One region of the Streptomyces sp. MK7 genome, then DNA from elsewhere that is predicted to be linked to it. Evidence: riboswitches for the same ligand, from Rfam matches in the RefSeq annotation. Region 1 holds a riboswitch; each other region holds the start of a gene.

What was found. A riboswitch is a leader RNA that binds a small molecule or an ion and turns the genes downstream of it on or off. The one in region 1 is predicted to bind cyclic di-AMP.
Positions count from the first base shown of each region.
Region 2: linked by a shared signal. The riboswitch ahead of R2S09_RS22350 (transglycosylase SLT domain-containing protein) and the one ahead of R2S09_RS20695 (C40 family peptidase) in region 1 are both predicted to bind cyclic di-AMP.
Region 3: linked by a shared signal. The riboswitch ahead of R2S09_RS02650 (M23 family metallopeptidase) and the one ahead of R2S09_RS20695 (C40 family peptidase) in region 1 are both predicted to bind cyclic di-AMP.
Region 4: linked by a shared signal. The riboswitch ahead of R2S09_RS23005 (M23 family metallopeptidase) and the one ahead of R2S09_RS20695 (C40 family peptidase) in region 1 are both predicted to bind cyclic di-AMP.

Region 1 is NZ_JAVACL010000018.1:51,986-56,397, reverse strand. It holds gene R2S09_RS20705 (ATP-dependent Clp protease proteolytic subunit) at 1-386, shown strand, start outside; gene R2S09_RS20700 (hypothetical protein) at 394-702, shown strand; cyclic di-AMP (ydaO/yuaA leader) riboswitch at 1,041-1,255, shown strand; gene R2S09_RS20695 (C40 family peptidase) at 1,259-1,732, shown strand; gene R2S09_RS20690 (ATP-binding protein) at 1,841-2,299, opposite strand; gene R2S09_RS20685 (helix-turn-helix transcriptional regulator) at 2,539-3,399, shown strand; gene R2S09_RS20680 (DUF397 domain-containing protein) at 3,432-3,662, shown strand; gene R2S09_RS20675 (8-amino-7-oxononanoate synthase) at 3,701-4,412, opposite strand, start outside.
Region 2 is NZ_JAVACL010000020.1:118,231-122,642, forward strand. It holds gene R2S09_RS22340 (FAD-dependent oxidoreductase) at 131-1,333, shown strand; gene R2S09_RS22345 (Cof-type HAD-IIB family hydrolase) at 1,448-2,254, shown strand; gene R2S09_RS22350 (transglycosylase SLT domain-containing protein) at 2,275-2,766, opposite strand; cyclic di-AMP (ydaO/yuaA leader) riboswitch at 2,770-2,955, opposite strand; gene R2S09_RS22355 (polyprenyl synthetase family protein) at 3,548-4,412, shown strand, end outside.
Region 3 is NZ_JAVACL010000001.1:577,903-582,314, forward strand. It holds gene R2S09_RS02640 (dihydrofolate reductase family protein) at 55-1,224, shown strand; tRNA gene R2S09_RS02645 (tRNA-Met) at 1,300-1,373, shown strand; cyclic di-AMP (ydaO/yuaA leader) riboswitch at 1,732-1,889, shown strand; gene R2S09_RS02650 (M23 family metallopeptidase) at 1,901-2,956, shown strand; gene R2S09_RS02655 (aldo/keto reductase) at 3,056-4,000, shown strand; gene R2S09_RS02660 (PrsW family intramembrane metalloprotease) at 4,023-4,412, opposite strand, start outside.
Region 4 is NZ_JAVACL010000021.1:139,303-143,714, forward strand. It holds gene R2S09_RS23000 (GntR family transcriptional regulator) at 53-712, opposite strand; gene R2S09_RS23005 (M23 family metallopeptidase) at 912-1,670, opposite strand; cyclic di-AMP (ydaO/yuaA leader) riboswitch at 1,683-1,845, opposite strand; gene R2S09_RS23010 (pitrilysin family protein) at 2,070-3,458, opposite strand; gene R2S09_RS23015 (pitrilysin family protein) at 3,455-4,412, opposite strand, start outside.

The DNA of each region.
Region 1 (4,412 bases):
ACGACACGATGGCGTTCGTCTCCTGCGACGTGGCGACGGTCTGCCTGGGCCAGGCCGTCGCCGCCGCCGCCGTGCTGCTGGCCGCGGGCGCGCCGGGCAAGCGGTCCGCGCTGCCCGGGGCACGGATGGTGCTGCGGCAGCCGTCGCTGCCCGAGCCGGTGGAGGGGCAGGTGTCGGACCTGACCGTCCGGGCGGAGGAGCTGCTGCGCGTGCGGGCCCGCCTGGAGGACATGCTCGTACGGCACACCGGGCGCGGCCCGGAGCAGGTGGCCGCGGACCTGGACCGCGAGCGGGTCCTGGACGCGCGGGGCGCGCTGGAGTACGGGCTGGTGGACCGGATCGTCCCGGGCCGCGACGCCGCACGGACCGCACCGGACGCGGGGTGAGCCGACGATGCTGCCACCCGAGCTGCCGCCGCTGCCCGCGCTGACCCGCGCCGAGGCGGAACTGATCGACCGTTACCTCGACGTGGTGGACCTGCTCGGCCGGATCAACCCCGGCCGGTCCGGCGACACCTACCGGGGCCTGCGGGCCGCCCAGGCCCTGGTCGGCAGGGCGGCCGAGCTGCGCGACGCACTGACGCTGATGCACCAGCGGGGCGAGACGGAGCTGCACGCGGCGACGCTTGCGCGGGCGCTGCGGATCCTGGACGGCGACCAACGCACGGCCCGCGTCACCGTGCCGTCCGCTGGCGCGAGTTGACGCCCTCACAGCCGCACGACGGCCGGGCTGCGGAGACACGGCGCGCGCAGATGGACCGGAACGGACCACATGACGTGCCGCCTTTCGGTGGAAACGGCCATCCTCTTTCGGGGCCGCAGCGGTTGCGCAACGTGCCTGCCCCACTTGGCGCAATGAGGTGTTACGGCGCTGGTCCGGGCCTCGCCCCGGAAAGCGACAGACGTTCGAAGGTATGGGTGTCCACCCGAACGGATGAGTGGTGAGTAACAACACAAATCCCCGGTTTCATTGGGATTTTCGGACATCCGTGAGCCAAGATCCCTGTCTGACGACAAGCCCCCGCCGCAGCGGCGGGGCGGTCCGGGCGGACGCCGAGTCCTGCCGCCGCCCGGACGACCGGTCGACGGCAGTGGATCGGCAGGAGTGGAGGACCCGAGCACGACGGGTCGCCGGTTCGGTCACGCCATGGCCGGGCCGAGCAGCCCTTGGGGTGAAGCCGCGTCCGACGCGGCCGGGCTACTTCGCCAGCCCGAATCCGACAGGTCATCCTTCACAGGCGGCTGACGAAGGGTTGCGCATGACTGCGCTCAATCGTGTCCCGTCGTTCATGGCCCGGGCCGGCACGGCCTCGGCCCTGACCATCGCCGCCGTGGGTGGCTCGATCGTGGTACCGGGCTTCGCGCCGGACGCCTCGGCCGCGGCCCTGGCGACGAAGGCGCTCAAGATCGCGGCGTCCAAGAAGGGCTCCCCCTACCAGTGGGGAGCGACCGGTCCGCGCAGGTTCGACTGCTCCGGGCTCACGCTGTACTCGTTCAAGAAGGCGGGCAAGAGGCTGCCGCGCACGGCCGCCCAGCAGTACAACAAGACCCGCCACATCTCCTCACACAGCCGCAGGGCCGGGGACCTGGTGTTCTTCCACTCGGGCTCCTACGTCTACCACGTCGGCATCTACGCCGGCGGGGGCAAGATCTGGCACGCCCCGAAGACCGGGGACGTGGTGCGGCTGCAGAAGATCTGGACCCGGAGCGTCTGGTACGGCCGGGTCAGCTGACGAGCCCGGGGCGGTGGCGCGGCCGTTGGGCCGCCGCCACCGCCCCGGGCTGCTGCGCACCCCGTCAGCCACGCCGGCCGGCTCCCGCCGGCCCGGTCCGGCCCATGCCTAGGATTCCCGTCGGCCCGCCGTCGTCACGGGGCGGTCCTCGAAGGTCCACGGGAGCTCGATCCAGACCGTCTTGCCGCCCTCGCGAGTGGGCCGCACGGTGAGGCTGCCGCCGCACTCCGCGGTGAGCCAGCGGATGATCACCATCCCCCGGCCGTTGTCCTGCTGGACGGCGGCCGGCAGTCGTCTGGGGAAGCGCGGGTGGCTGTCGGTCACCCCGATGCGCAGCTGTTCGTCACGTTCCAGGACCAGGTCCACCGTGAAGGTGGGTGACTGCCCGAGGGTGTGCTGGACGGCGTTGGTGGCGAGTTCGGAGACGATGAGCCGTACGGTCTCGGCGGCATCCGTGTCCGACGGCAGGCCCCACTCCGCCAGGGTGCCCACCGCATAGGTCCGGGCGGCGGAGACCGAGGCGGGATCGCTCGGCAGAGTGACGGATGCTTCCAGATGGTCTGCCATGGCGACGTCGTCCCTTTCCCGCGGGACCGCGGTCCGACACGGAGCGGATGGTTCGAGTACGGTCCCGGACTGGTGCTTCGCCGTCAGACTGCCACCACCGGGCCGGTCACGGGTGGCGATCCACCAAGATATGCATATATCTGTCGCTCGAAGCGGTGAACTGTGCGACGGCAGAGCGGATTCGGCCCGGGTTTCCGGAGGCTGTCACCGAGGAGCCCAGAAGGAGTGAGGAGCAGTCGATGCAGCACGGTCCCGCGGTGCGCCGCCGCAAGCTGGGCGCCGAACTGCGCGCGCTGCGCGCCGGTGCGGGCCTCACCAGTGGTGAGGCGGCCCGACTGGTGGGCTGGCACCAGTCGAAGGTGAGCCGGATCGAGACCGGCGCGAGCGGGGTCAAACCGGCCGATGTGCGGTTACTGCTGGACGCCTACGCGGTCCGCGACTCCCAGCTGCGCGACTTGCTCATGGTGCTGGCGGGCTCCGACGACGGCGACGAACGGCAGCACTGGTGGCACGCCTATCGAGGCGTACTGCCGCCGACGTACCGGGACTTCATCAGCCTGGAGTCCCAGGCCACCGCGATGCGCACCCTGGAGACCTCGGTGGTCCCGGGGCTGTTGCAGACCCCGGAGTACGCCCGCGCGGTGACCCGGGCCGCCGTGGACGGACTCGACGACGACCGGCTGGACGCCCTGGTGGAGGTGCGGCTGGCCCGGCAGGACGTGCTGCGGGCCGATCCGCCGCTGGAGCTGCACGCCGTGCTCGACGAGGCGGTGCTGCGCCGGGAGGTGGGCGGGCCGGAGGTGATGGCGCGGCAGCTGGAACGCCTGACCAGGGCGGCCCGGCTTCCCCAAGTCCGGCTCCAGGTAATGCCGTTCGCCGCCGGAGCGCATATCGGCATCACCGGTCCTTTCGTAATCTTTTCATTTTCGAACACTTCTGATCTGGACGTCGTTGTTCTCGACCACTTGACGAGTAGCCTCCATCTCGAACGGAAAGAAGACCTAGAGGCCTACACCGAGGCCTTCAACTCCCTTCGGTACCACGCGCTTTCGATCGAGGACTCGTTGGAGTTCATCGCCGCGATACACCACGACAAGTGACGGCACGGCACGCAACCGCGTAAGGAGGCACCATGTCCGCTTTGCTGCGGCACGTACCTTCCCCTACCGATCTGCACGGTGTGCGGTGGCTGCGCAGCAGCTACAGCACGGGAGCCAACAACTGCGTCGAGACGGCCCGGCCGGCCTCAGGGCCGTGCGCCGGACTGCTCGCCGTGCGCGACTCCAAGGACCCGACCGGACCCGCACTGCTCTTCTCCCCCGAGAGCTGGGCGGACTTCACGGCCGCGGTGCACCGCATCTGAGGTCCGTATCCGGTGGCGCACGGCCGTGTCACGCCGACTCATGGCCGCGTTTCGCCGATCACCCGTACAGCGCGTTCGATCTGAGCCCCAAAGAGGTCGGCACGGGCGGTCAGCCGGAGCCGTGAGATGCCGTCGGGCACGGAAGGAGGACGGAAGCAGCCCACGGCCAGGCCCGCCGCACGGCAGTCGGCCGCCCAGCGCACGGCGCTCTCCGGGGAGGGCGCCCGCACGGAGACCACCGCGGCGTCCGGGCGCACCGCCTCGAGCCCCGCGGCGGTCAGGCGTGCGTGCAGTTCGGTCGCCACCGTGCGCGCCCGCACCGCCCGCTCCGGCTCGCGGCGCAGCAGTCTCAGGGCGGCGAGGGCCGCCCCGGCCGCGGCGGGGGCCAGGCCCGTGTCGAAGATGAACGTCCGGGCCGCGTTGATCAGGTGTTCGATCACCCGGGCAGGTCCGAGCACGGCCCCGCCCTGGCTGCCGAGCGACTTGGACAGCGTGGCCGTCACCACCAGGTCGTCGGCGCCCGCGAGCCCTGCGGCGTGCGGGGCGCCGCGGCCGCCGGGGCCGAGGACGCCCAGGCCGTGGGCGTCATCGACGACCAGCCCCGCGCCGTGCTCCCGGCAGGCCGCCGCGAACTCGGCCAGCGGGGCCGCGTCGCCGTCGACGGAGAACACCGTGTCGGAGACGAGGACCGCCTCGCCGGCGTGGGTGCCGAGCGCCTTGCGCACGGCCTCCGGGTCGGCGTGCGCGACG
Region 2 (4,412 bases), on a different contig from region 1:
CCACAGCCCCGCATCCACCCGTCGAACCGGTGGCACCGCCGGCCGTGTCCGGCGGTCGTCCCCGCGGTCGGCCACGCCCACCGCGACGGCCCGTGAAGTGACGCATCAGCACGTCCTGGGGAGGGACTTCGTGAACCATCCGGTAGCAGTCATCGGTGCCGGGCCCTACGGCCTGTCCACCGCCGCCCACCTGCGAGCACGCGGCATTCCGGTCCGTGCCTTCGGCGAGCCCATGGTCGCCTGGCGGGACCACATGCCCGCCGGAATGCTGCTCAAGTCGACCCCGGCCGCCTCCACCATCGACTGCCCACGGCGCGGCCACACTCTGGTCGACTACTGCGACGCGGCCGGCATCGAGCGGCTGGTCACCGACGAGGACATCATCCCGGTGGAGACCTTCGTCGCCTACGGCGAGTGGTTCCAGCGCAGGCTGGTGCCCGAACTGGAGCGGACCCGGGTCGTGTCGGTCGACCGGCGGCCGGGCGGCGGCTTCGAGCTGAAGGTGGACTCCGGGGAGCAGTTCGCCGCGCGCGCGGTCGTGGTCGCGACCGGCCTGTCGGGCCTCGCCCATCTGCCGCCCGAGCTGGCCGGCGCGGCACCGGACGGCCCCGCACCCGCCGGCGGGGTCTCCCACAGTTCCCAGCACCACGACCTGACCCGGTTCGCCGGCAAGGAGCTGATCGTCGTAGGTGCCGGCCAGTCCGCGCTGGAGACCGCCGTGCTCGCGGCGGAGGCCGGCGCGCGGGTGCGGGTGGTGGCGCGCGGCCGCGGCAAGGTCGCCTTCGGCGCCCCGCCCTGGGACCAGCCCAGGCTGCGCCCCGAGTCCCCCTTCGGCCGCGCCTGGTCGCTGTGGGCGCTCAGCCACTACCCCCACCCCTACCGCCGCCTGCCCGCCCAGGTACGCCACTACCTGGCCCGACGGGTCCTCGGCCCGCTCGGCGCCTGGTGGCTGCGCGACCGCTTCGAGGGAACGGTGCCGGTCGTCGAGGTGGCCCGGATCGTTCGCGCCGAGGCGCTCGACGGCCGCGCGGCACTGACCGTGCGCACCCTGGGCAGCAGCACCCGGGAACTGACCGCCGACCACATCGTGGCGGCGACCGGCTACCGCGTCGACCTGGCCGCGCTGGGCTTCCTCGGCCACGAGCTGCGCACGGAGCTCGCGGTGAGCCGGGGTGCCCCGAAGCTCGGGGCGGGCTACGTCTCCTCGGTCCCGGGCCTGTACTTCACGGGGCTGCCGGCGGCGGCGTCGTACGGCCCGGTGATGCGCTTCGTGTGCGGCACGGAGTTCGCCTCACCACGGCTGGCACGCCACCTGGCGGCGGCACACGGCTGAGCATCTCGCGGACGCCGGAGGCGAGTTGGAGGGAGGTGGCCGGTAAGGAGGGGGCCGCGGGGGTCGTCCGGTTCCGGTGGGGCCGGGGGTGCGGCGGATCCGTATTCTCTGATCATGCCCGCTCCCCTTGCCTATGCCCTCATCGCCACCGACCTGGACGGAACGCTCCTGCGCGGCGACGACACCGTGTCCGAGCGGTCCCTGGCCGCGCTCGCGCGGGCGGCGGCGGCCGGTGCCCGGCACCTCGTCGTGACCGGCCGGCCGGCGCCGAGGGTCCGGACGCTGCTGAAGGCCCTGGGCTCCACGGGCCTCGCGGTGTGCGGCCAGGGAGCGCAGCTCTACGACGCGGCGGCGGACCGTCTGCTGTGGTCGGTCACGCTGGACACGGAGACGGCCGAGACCGCGCTCGGCAAGATCGAGGCCGAGGTGGGGGAGGTGTACGCCGCGGTCGACCAGGACGGAGCGGACGGGCTCACGCTCATCGAGCCGGGGTACCGCATGCCGCACCCGACCCTGCCGGCGTCGCGGGTCGAGCGGCGCGAGGAGCTGTGGCAGGCGCCGATCAGCAAGGTGCTGCTGCGCCATCCCGTGCTGTCCGACGACGAGTTGGCCGAGGTGGCCCGTGGCGCGGTCGGTTCGCTCGCCACGGTCACCATGTCGGGGCCGGGCACGGTCGAGCTGCAGCCGTGCGGCATCACCAAGGCGACCGGGCTGGCGCTGGCCGCCGAGCGCCTGAGGCTCGGCCGGCACAGCGCCCTGGCCTTCGGTGACATGCCGAACGACATCCCCATGTTCCAGTGGGCCGCCCGGGGTGTGGCCATGGCCGACGCCCATCACGAGCTGAAGGCCGTGGCCGACGAGGTCACCTTGTCGAACGAGGACGACGGCGTCGCCGTCGTCCTCGAGCGGTTGTTCCCCTAGAGAACAGGTGGGACGACCGATCAGTACGCGCTGAAGACGTTGTCGATCGAGCCGTACCGGTCGGCCGCGTAGTTGCAGGCGGCCGTGATGTTCGCGACCGGGTCGTAGATGTCGAACGAGGTGCCGTCCACGTGGTACGCGTTGAAGGTCGGCTGGATGACCTGCAGCAGGCCCTTGGACGGGATGCCCTTGGCGGCGTTGGAGTCCCAGAGGTTGATGGCCCGCGGGTTGCCGGACGACTCGCGCATCACGTTGCGGTAGATGCCGTTGTAGCTGCCCGGGATGCCCTTGTCGGCCATGATCGCGAGGGACTCGCGGATCCAGCCGTCGAGGTTGTTCGGATAGGCGACCGTGCTCGCGGCCCTGGTGGTGGTGCTCTTGGCCGGGGTGGCGGCGGAGGCGCTGGTGGCGCCGATGAGCGGCAGGGCGAGGACGGCGGCACCGGTGCCGCTGACGGCGAGGGTGCGGACGAGACGAGCGGCGCGGGTACGGCGCTGGACCTGTGCGGGCATGGGAATTCCTCTCCTACGCCTGCGAGGTGAGCTGTCGGGTTCGGGCGGGGAGGTGCCCGGCCGTGTCCCGGAGGACATGGCTTCACCCCAAGCCGTTCCGGCACGGCGTACGACGACGTACGACGCTCCGGCCCGGCGACTTACCTGGGTCCCCCGCTCCTGCCATGAGTGGTTCGGTCGATGGGCATCGGGCGGCGGCAGGATTCGGCGTCCGCTCGATGGACCGGGAACGTATGCGAGAGCACACGCCCGGAACAAGTGCTCGGATTACAGATCGTCCTGTTTGACCTTGATCTGAGGCGTTTGGGGTGCTTGATCCTTTGCTGTTGCCAAGGGTCAACTGGCATGCGGGGGAAGGGAAGGCAAGGAGACGGGGCGCACGGAGGGTCGAAGGCCCGGCGTGACCCAACTCACGGTTTCATGGGACGAGGAGCAATTACGGCTAAGCGGAATATAGATGGCAATAGGGTTAAATCGGGCCATGGAGTGTGCGGGCGTGACGGTCGTCACTTCGGGTGACGTCGTGGCCTGTGTGTACGTGTGCACCTGTGCGCATGTGTGCGAGTGGGGGCGGCCGCGGGTAGGGAGAGGTAAGTCGATAAATATCTGTTCATATGTGGTGAACGAAAACATATCGGGCGTGATCCGATACCGCCTGGCCTGTATAGGTGGGCGCCATCGGTGATCGAAACGTGACCGGATACGCTGACTTGAGTGATGGCAGCGACCTATCGACAAACCGTGTAAGCGCCAGCAGACACCAGCAGACAGGAGACCCCTCGTGACCGTCGTCGGGCCGTTCGGGCTGAGCGTGCGGGACCAGGCTCTCGAAGCCGATGTCCAGGCCGGATTGGCGGCTGTCGAGGAAGGGCTGCTCGAAGCCACCAAGAGCGAGGTCCCCTTCATCACCGAGGCCGCGCAGCACCTGGTCAAGGCGGGCGGGAAGCGGTTCCGGCCGCTGCTCGTGATGCTGGCGGCGCAGTTCGGCGACCCGTACGCGCCGGGGGTCGTGCCCGCGGCCGTGGTGGTGGAGCTGACCCACCTGGCGACGCTGTACCACGACGACGTGATGGACGAGGCCGCGGTGCGGCGCGGAGTGGCCAGCGCGAACACCCGCTGGGGCAACTCCGTCGCGGTCCTCACCGGCGACTTCCTGTTCGCCCGGGCCTCCCAGATCCTCGCCGACCTCGGGCCCGAGGCGGTCCGCGTGCAGGCACTGGCGTTCGAGCGGCTCGTCACCGGGCAGATCCTGGAGACGGCGGGGCCCCAGGACGGACGGGATCCGGTCGACCACTACCTGGACGTGCTGGGCGGCAAGACGGGGTCGCTGGTGGCCGTGTCGTGCCGGTTCGGCGCGATGATGTCCGGGGCCGACGAGACCGTCGTGGACGTGCTGACGCAGTACGGGGAGCGGCTGGGCGTCGCCTTCCAGCTGGCCGACGACGTGCTGGACATCGCCTCCGACTCGCACGAGTCCGGCAAGACCCCGGGGACGGACCTGCGGGAGGGCATCGCGACCCTGCCGGTGCTGCGGCTGCGCGAGCGCGCGCAGCGGCTGGGACTGTCCGAGGACATCGCGCTGTGCGAGCTGCTGGACTCCGACCTGAGCGACGACGCGCGGCATGCGGAGGCGCTCGCGGCGCTGC
Region 3 (4,412 bases), on a different contig from region 1:
CCGGTCTCCGGGTCGGTCGTGTGAGACTGCCGGTCTCCGAGAGAGAGTGCGCCGATGCCCCTTCCGTACGTGCTGTTGTCCGCCGCCGTCTCCCTGGACGGCTACCTGGACGACACCGGCCCCGATCGCCTCCTGCTGTCCAGCCCCGCCGACTTCGACCGGGTCGACGAGGTACGGGCGTCGGTCGACGCGATCCTGGTCGGGGCCGGCACCCTGCGTGCCGACAACCCGCGGCTGCTGGTCAACTCGCCCGAGCGGCGTGCCGCCCGAGTCGCCGCCGGGCAGCCGGAGTACCCGCTGAAGGTCACGGTCAGCGCCTCCGGCGAGCTGGCCCCGGACGCGCGCTTCTGGCACACGGGCGGGGAGAAGATCGTCTACTCGACCGACAAGGGCGCCCAGCGGCTGCGCGAGACCGGCATCGCCGCCCACGCCGTCGACATCGTGCCCCTGGGGGACGAGCTCGACTGGCGGCTGCTGCTGGAGCACCTGCACGACGTGCGCGGGGTGCGCCGGCTGATGGTCGAGGGCGGCGGGACGGTGCACACCCAGCTGCTCCAGCGGCGGCTCGCCGACGAGGTGCAGCTCGTCCTGGCCCCGCTGTTCGTCGGGGACCCGCGGGCCCCTCGGCTGTTCGGCCCCGGCGCGTACCCGGGCGGGCGGCTGCGGCTGGTGGAGACGCGGGCCATCGGGGACGTCGTCCTCATGCGCTACGAGCCGACCGCGCCCGGCACCGGGGCCGAGGCCGCCCCCGCGGACCGGCACTGGCTCAGGATCGCCTGCGAGCTGGCGGCGCAGTGCCCGCCGTCGCGGACCGCGTTCAGCGTGGGCGCGGTCGTCGTCGCCGCCGACGGCACCGAGCTCGCCCGGGGCCACTCGCGGGAGGGCGGCGACCCGGTCGTGCACGCGGAGGAGGCGGCGCTGGCCAAGATCGATCCGGCGGACCCGCGGCTGCCGGCAGCCACGGTGTACAGCAGCCTGGAACCGTGCGCCCGACGCGCCTCCCGGCCGCGCCCGTGCGCCCGGCTGATTCTGGACGCGGGAGTACGGCGGGTCGTCACCGCCTGGCGGGAACCGGACACGTTCGTCGAGGCCGCCAACGGGGCCGCGGTGCTCCTGGACGCCGGGGCGGACGTCGTCGTACTGCCCGAGTTCGAGGGCCTGGCCCAGGAGCCGAACCGGCACCTGGGAGGCGAGGCCCTGGCCAGGGCGGAGGAGAGGCGCTGACGGGGGCCCGACGAACGGCCGGACCAAGGGGTGCGCGAGCTGCCTCGTGGATGGCGTACACTGGTGTCATACCGACGCGGGGTGGAGCAGCTCGGTAGCTCGCTGGGCTCATAACCCAGAGGTCGCAGGTTCAAATCCTGTCCCCGCTACTGAAGGCTCAGGGCCGGAATCCGAATGGATTCCGGCCCTGAGCGTTTTCGGTCCTGAGTGCTTCCGGTCCCGGATCTGCTCGGGGAGTCCGCGTCGATCGCGTATGCATCGTGCCCCCGCTGATGACCATCACGCGCAGTGAACGGACGATCCCCCTCCGCATAACATCTGAGACACCATCAAAACCTCTGTGACTCCTGCGATGCAGGCAACTCGCCCGTTTTTCAGTACTCCTGGGCCAAAAGTCCTGGTCAAAAAGGTTTAAGGATCAAGCCGGACGGCTTGGAATCGAGCCCTCCCGTCTATTAACGTTCGATAACGCAGCGCGGTCGTCCCAGCCGTCACAAGAGGCGGCTCCGTGCGCACGCGCCGAATCCCGCGAGGGAACCGGGGAACCACCAACTTGGGGTGAATCGCGCCTCATCCACCGTGACGATACGGCTGGTTGACGCGCGTAGGAGACCTTCCCGCTCCGAACCCGTCAGCTAACCCGGTAGGCGAGACGGAAGGAAAGGAGCACGCCCGAGTGGCGTCCAACCGGCCCGCACCAGAAGCCCCGTTCGTGCCGAACCAGCGCACCGAGACCTTCGGATACGGCGGTCGGCGCCCCGACGAGGGCCCCTGGGAGGAGTGGAACCCCACCGAGGACTCCCTCCGCCCGGTGCGCGGCCGGCACCGCGTCGCCAAGCAGCGCGGCGGCGGGCTCGCCCGCAGCTCCACCGTGCTCGGCGTGGGCGTCATAGCCGCCGTCGGCGCGGGCGGCATGGCCAGCGCCAACACCGGCAAGCCCCCGGTCTCCATCTCCCTGCCCGACCTGCCCTCCGTGGAGTCCCTGCCCGCCGTGGGCTCCCTGTTCCACGACTCCGCCCACGACGACGCCCCCCAGGGTTCCGCGACCGTGCTCAGCGACGTCGGCGTGAGCTCCGCCGAGACCGGGCAGGGCAGCTCCGACGCGGGCGAGGCCCTGCGCAACCGCATCATGGCCCAGGCCGAGCAGCAGGAGGCCCAGGTCGAGACCAAGGCCCAGGAGGCCGCCGAGGCCGCCGCCGCCAAGAAGGCCCAGGAGGCCGCCGCCAAGGCGCAGAAGGAGGCCGAGGCCAAGGCCGCCGCCGAGAAGCAGAAGGCGGAGGAGGAGGCCAGGAGGAAGGCCGAGGCGGAGCGGCTGGCGGAGCTGGCCAAGCAGTACACGCTGCCGACCTCCTCCTACACCATCACCTCCACCTTCGGTCAGGCCGGCTCCATGTGGTCCTCCGGCTACCACACCGGCCTCGACTTCGCCGCGCCCACCGGCACCCTGATCAAGGCGATCCACAGCGGCACCATCACCGAGGCCGGCTGGGCCGGGTCCTACGGCTACCGCACGATCCTCACCCTCGACGACGGCACCGAGCTGTGGTTCTGCCACCAGTCGTCGATCAGCGTCTCGGTCGGGCAGAAGGTGAACACGGGCGACGTCATCGGCCGCGTGGGCGCCACCGGCAACGTCACCGGCCCCCACCTGCACCTGGAGGTCCACCCTGACGGCCAGGCCACCGCCATCGACCCGATGGCGTGGCTGCGGGGGAAGGGCCTCAACCCCTGAGGCCCCGGCCCCGGCCCCGAAGTCCGTTTACGTGATCTTTGCGGTCCGGTCCGGCGAGGCACGGAATGCGCTCCTCCAACCTGGCCGTTGATGTCCTGCATGACTTCTCTACGCAAGCTCGGTTCGTCCGATCTCGAGGTCTTCCCGCTCGCCCTCGGCGGGAACGTCTTCGGCTGGACCGCCGACCGGACGCAGTCCTTCGCCGTCCTGGACGCCTACACGGCCGCCGGCGGCAACTTCATCGACACCGCCGACTCCTACTCGGCGTGGGTGGAGGGCAACAAGGGCGGCGAGTCCGAGACGATCATCGGTCAGTGGATCAAGGAGCGCGGCAACCGCTCCGACGTCGTCATCGCGACCAAGGTCAGCCAGCACCCGGACTTCCAGGGCCTGTCCGCCGCGAACATCAAGGCCGCGGCCGACGCCTCCCTCAAGCGCCTGGGCACCGATTACATCGACCTGTACTACACCCACTTCGACAAGCCCGAGGTGCCGGTCGAGGAGATCATCGGCGCGCTCGACGAGCTGGTGAGGGCGGGCAAGGTGCGGCACATCGCGGCCTCCAACATCTCCGCCGAGCGGCTCCAGGCCTCCCTGGACTTCTCCGACCGCGAGGGCCTCGCCCGGTACGCGGTGCTCCAGCCGCACTACAACCTCGTCTCGCGCGACACCTACGAGGGCGCGCTGCGGGACGTCGCCGAGCGGTACGGCCTGGCCGCCGTGCCGTACTTCGCGCTGGCCTCCGGCTTCCTGACCGGCAAGTACCGGCCCGGTGCGACGGTGGACAGCGCGCGGGCGCAGGGCGCGGCCAAGCACCTCGAGACCGAGCGCGGCCGGAAGGTGCTCGCCGCCCTCGACGAGGTCGCCCGTGCCCATGACGCCGAGGTCGCCACGGTGGCCCTGGCCTGGCTCGCGGCCGAGCCGACGGTGGCCGCCCCGATCGCCTCGGCCCGGACGGTGGAACAGCTCCCGGCGCTGCTGGCGGTGGCGGAGCTGCGCCTGACGGACGCCGAGATCGCACAGCTGACCAGGGCGTCGGCCTGAGCCTCCGGCCCGCGCCGCCGCCCTACGGCTGAGTTCTGTAGGGGTTGTACGGGCCGTACGCGGGGTACGGCGCCACCGGCCCGGGCGCACCGGTGCCGTGCCCCGGCCCGGGCGAACCGGCCCCCGGCAGGCCGGGCCCGTGCAGGCCGGGCCCGTTCGGTTGCGTGTACGCCCCGTGCGCGTACCTCTGGGACTGCCCGTACACCCCGTACACGGGCCAGGGCGGTGCCACGACCCGCACCGGCGGGGCGGTCATCCGGGCCGCGTAGTCGAGCGCGGGCTGGGCCACCTCGCGCCGTCGCCACATCTCGTGGAGGAGCTCACGCTCCCGTACGGCGAAGTCGGCCCCGGCCCGTCCGAGGCGCCCCCGGCGGCGCAGGAAGGCCAACGAGGTCGCGTACGTCTCGTACTG
Region 4 (4,412 bases), on a different contig from region 1:
GCAGGGCAAATACCCCCACTCCGAATTCCCCTCTTTGTATACGGCCCTCACGTTAATTCCGCGCTCCCGATGTGTTTACGGGACGTTGCGAAGTCCTCACGCGGTGGGCGGCGGTCGCGCGCTCGGCGTGCAGGGCGGTCAGCGCCCGCGCGCGCTCGCCGTCGCCGCGCGCCACCGCGTCGGCGATGGCACCGTGCTCGGCCCAGGACTCCACGGGGTCGGCCGGGACGGGCACCGAGTACATCCAGGCGATCTTGTGCCGCAGCTGGGTCAGCATGGCGGTGAGCGCCGGGCTGTCGCAGGCCTGGGTGAGCGTCTCGTGGAACCAGCTCCCCAGGGACCGCAGCTCCTCGCCGCCGCCGCTCGCGGCCCGCTCCTGCCCCAGCCTGACCAGGCCGCGCAACACCTTCAGATGGGCCTCCGTGCGGCGCTGGGCGGCCCGGGAGGCGGCCAGCGGTTCCAGCAGCAGCCGCATCTCCAGCAGGTCGGCGGCCTCCTGCTCGGTGGGCTCCGCCACGCACGCCCCGGCGTGCCGCCGGGTCACCACGAAGCCCTCGGCCTCCAGGGTGCGCAGGGCCTCTCGCACGGGGACCCGCGAGACGCCGTAGCGGCGGGCGAGGACCTCCTCGGTGAGCCGGCTGCCGCGCTCATGGACTCCGGCGACGATGTCGTCCCGGATCGCCGTGCACACCGAGTGCGCCGGAATACGCATGACCGACCTCCGCCTGAATCCCGCCGGAATCCCCGTTGTGCGCCACACCGGACGCCCGTTCCGTGACTCTATTCCAGTGAGCGGGAATTTCCGACGGCGGGCCGGAATCCATGGATATTTTTTGGACAGCGCCGCGCCCGGAACGCCGAAAGCCCCGGCTTCACCGGCCGGGGCTTTCGGGCAGGGCTGCGCGAGTCGCTCAGACGTTCACACCGTGCTTGCGGAGGTAGGCGACCGGGTCGATGTCGGAGCCGTAGTCCGGGGTGGTGCGGGCCTCGAAGTGGAGGTGCGGTCCGGTGACGTTGCCGGTCGCGCCGGACAGGCCTATCTGCTGGCCCGGGACGACCTTCTGGCCCACCGAGACGCCGATGGACGACAGGTGGCCGTACTGGGTGTACATGCCGTCGGCCATCCTGATCACGATCTGGTTGCCGTACGCCCCGCCCCAGCCGGTCTCGACGACGGTGCCGACGCCGACGGCGTGCACGGAGGTGCCGCTCGCGGCGTGGAAGTCGATGCCGGTGTGGGAGCCGGAGGACCACAGGGAGCCGCCGGCCTTGTAGCCGGTGGAGACGTACGAGCCGGAGATCGGCGGCACGAAGGCGTTGAGGCGCTTGCGCTCGGCCTCGCGGGCGGCGCGCTCCTTGGCCTCGCGCTCCTTCTTCGCCAGCTCGGCGGCCTTCTGGCGCGCGGCCTCCTCGGCCTTCTTCTGCTCGGCGGCCTGCCGCTGGGCGGCGGCCTGGGCGTCGATCTTTTCGGCGATGCTGTCGCCGATGGTGATGACCGGGGTCAGGCCGGTCTCCTCGGGGGCGGGGACCTCGGCGGCCAGGGCCGGTGCGGCGGCGAGAGTACCGAGGACTCCGGTGGTGGTGAGCGCCGCGGCACCCACCGCGCGGGCGGTGGTGCGGTGCATCCGGCTGGGGCGGCGATGCTTCCCGGTGGCGCGCGTGAACGCCATGTAGAGGCTGGTCCTTTCCTTCCCTCTCGCCTACCGGGTTAGCTGACGGGTTCGGAGCAGGAAGGTCTCCTACGGACCCCTCACTGCGCGCGCGGGTGTCCGATTCACCCCAGGGACTGGGTGGGTCCCCGGCTCCCCTGGCTCGCGCCGTACGGGGACTCGGCGATGGCTGTCCGGTGCCGCGGGTGCGGCGCACTGCCCGACGAACAGCCGGACCGACGCTAGAGGGGCGCGCTGTCAGTTCCCAAACCGATCCGGACTTTTGTAGCGCATGCCACAGGGCAGACAGGCAACCTCTCCCCCAATTCGGACATCGTGAGGCCCTGACGACGCTTCGGTCACCAGGGCCCCACGCGCGCGTGCCTCACGTCCGCTGCCGGACGGTGTCCCCGAGGGCCGCTACTCGGCCGCGACGACGCTCACCCGGCCGATGCCCAGGGCCTCCACGGGCTGCCCGATCTGCGCCGCGTCACCGACGAGGATCGTCACCAGCCGGTCCACCGGAAAGGCGCTGACGACCGCCGCGGTGGCCTCCACCGTGCCGGTGGCGGCGAGTTGCTGATAGAGCGTCCCCTGGTAGTCGTCGGGCAGGTGCTGCTCGACCTGGTCGGCCAGCGTGCTCGCCACGGCGGCGGCCGTCTCGTACTTGAGCGGCGCCACACCGACGAGGTTCTGCACGGCGACGTCCCGCTCGGCGTCGGTGAGGCCCTCGGCGGCGAGCTTGCGCAGCACCGTGAACAGGTCGTCCAGCGCCGGGCCGGTGTTCGGCGTGTCCACCGAGCCGCTGATCGCGAGCATCGCGGCGCCCGAGCCGTCGGGGGCCGAGCGCAGCACCTGGCCGAACGCCCGCACACCGTAGGTGTAGCCCTTCTCCTCGCGCAGGACGCGGTCCAGACGGGAGGTGAGGGTGCCGCCGAGGCAGTAGGTGCCGAGCACCTGGGCGGGCCACACACGGTCGTGCCGGTCGGCGCCGATGCGGCCGATGAGCAGCTGGGTCTGGACGGCGCCGGGGCGGTCCACGATGACCACGCGGCCGGTGTCGTCGGCGCGCACCGCCGGCACGGGCCGCGGCTTGGCCGGCGAGCCGGTCCAGGCGCCCAGGGTCTGGCCGAACAGCTCGTCGAGGTCGATGCCGGTGAGGTCGCCGACGACCACGGCGGTGGCTGTGGAGGGACGGACGTGCCGGTCGTAGAAGGCGCGTACGGCCGCCGCGTCGATGCCGCGGACGGTGTCCTCGGTGCCCTGGCGCGGGCGCGACATGCGCGCGGTGGCCGGGAACAGCTCCTTGGAGAGCTCCATGGCGGCGCGACGGGAGGGGTTGGCCAGCTCGTGCGGGATCTCGTCGAGCCGGTTGCGCACCAGCCGCTCGACCTCGGAGTCGGCGAACGCCGGCGCCCTGAGGGCGTCGGCCAGCAGGCCGAGTCCCTTGGCCAGGCGGGAAGCCGGGACCTCCAGGCTGAGCCGTACGCCGGGGTGGTCGGCGTGCGTGTCGAGGGTGGCGCCGGCGCGCTCCAGCTCGGCGGCGAACTCCTCGGCGGAGTGCTTGTCGGTGCCCTCGGAGAAGGCCCGCGCCATGATCGTGGCGACACCGTCCAGGCCGGCCGGCTCGGCGTCCAGGGGGGCGTCCAGCAGCACCTCGACGGCGACGACCTGCTGGCCGGGGCGGTGGCAGCGCAGGACGGTCATGCCGTTGTCCAGCGTGTCGCGCTCGGGCGCCGGGAACGCCCACGGCTTGGCCTCGCCCGCCTTGGGCTGGGGGTGGAAGTCCATCGTGGCGAGCTCGGTCACTTCGCCGCCTCCTCGGTGTCGTCGGTGGCCGCGGCGTCCTCGTCCTGGGCGTCGCCTGCTTCGGGCGTGTCGGCGGTGGTCGGCTCGTAGACGAGCACCGCGCGGTTGTCGGGGCGCAGGCGCGCCTTGGCGACCTCCTGGACATCCTCGGGCGTCACCTCCAGGACGCGCTTGACGGCGGTCAGGGCGAGCTGCGGGTCGCCGAAGAGGACCGCGTACCGGCACAGCTCGTCCGCGCGGCCCGCGACCGTGCCGAGCCGGTCCAGCCACTCGCGCTCGAGCTGGGCCTGGGCGCGCTCCATCTCCTCGGCCGTGGGCCCCTCCTCGGCGAACCGGGCGAGCTCCTCGTCGATGGCGGTCTCGATGACCGGGACCTCGACGTCACCGGAGGTCTTCACGTCCAGCCAGCCCAGGGAGGGCGCCCCGGCCAGCCGCAGCAGGCCGAACCCGGCCGCGACGGCGGTGCGGTCGCGGCGCACCAGGCGGTTGTAGAGGCGGGAGGACTCGCCGCCGCCCAGGATGGTCAGCGCGAGGTCGGCCGCGTCGCACGCGCGCGTGCCGTCGTGCGGGAGCCGGTAGGCGGCCATCAGGGCGCGTGCCGGGACCTCCTCCTCGATCACCTCGCGCAGCTGGTCGCCGATGATCTCGGGCAGCGAGCCGTCGCGGGGTGCGGGCTTGCCGTCGTGGGACGGGATGGAGCCGAAGTACTTCTCGATCCAGGCCAGCGTCTGCTGCGGGTCGATGTCGCCGACGACCGAGAGGACGGCGTTGTTGGGGGCGTAGTACGTGCGGAAGAACGCGCGGGCGTCCTCCAGGGTGGCCGCGTCCAGGTCCGCCATGGAACCGATGGGCGTGTGGTGGTACGGGTGACCCTCCGGGTAGGCGAGGGCGGTCAGCTTCTCGAAGGCGGTGCCGTAGGGGACGTTGTCGTACCTCTGCCGGCGTTCGTTCTTC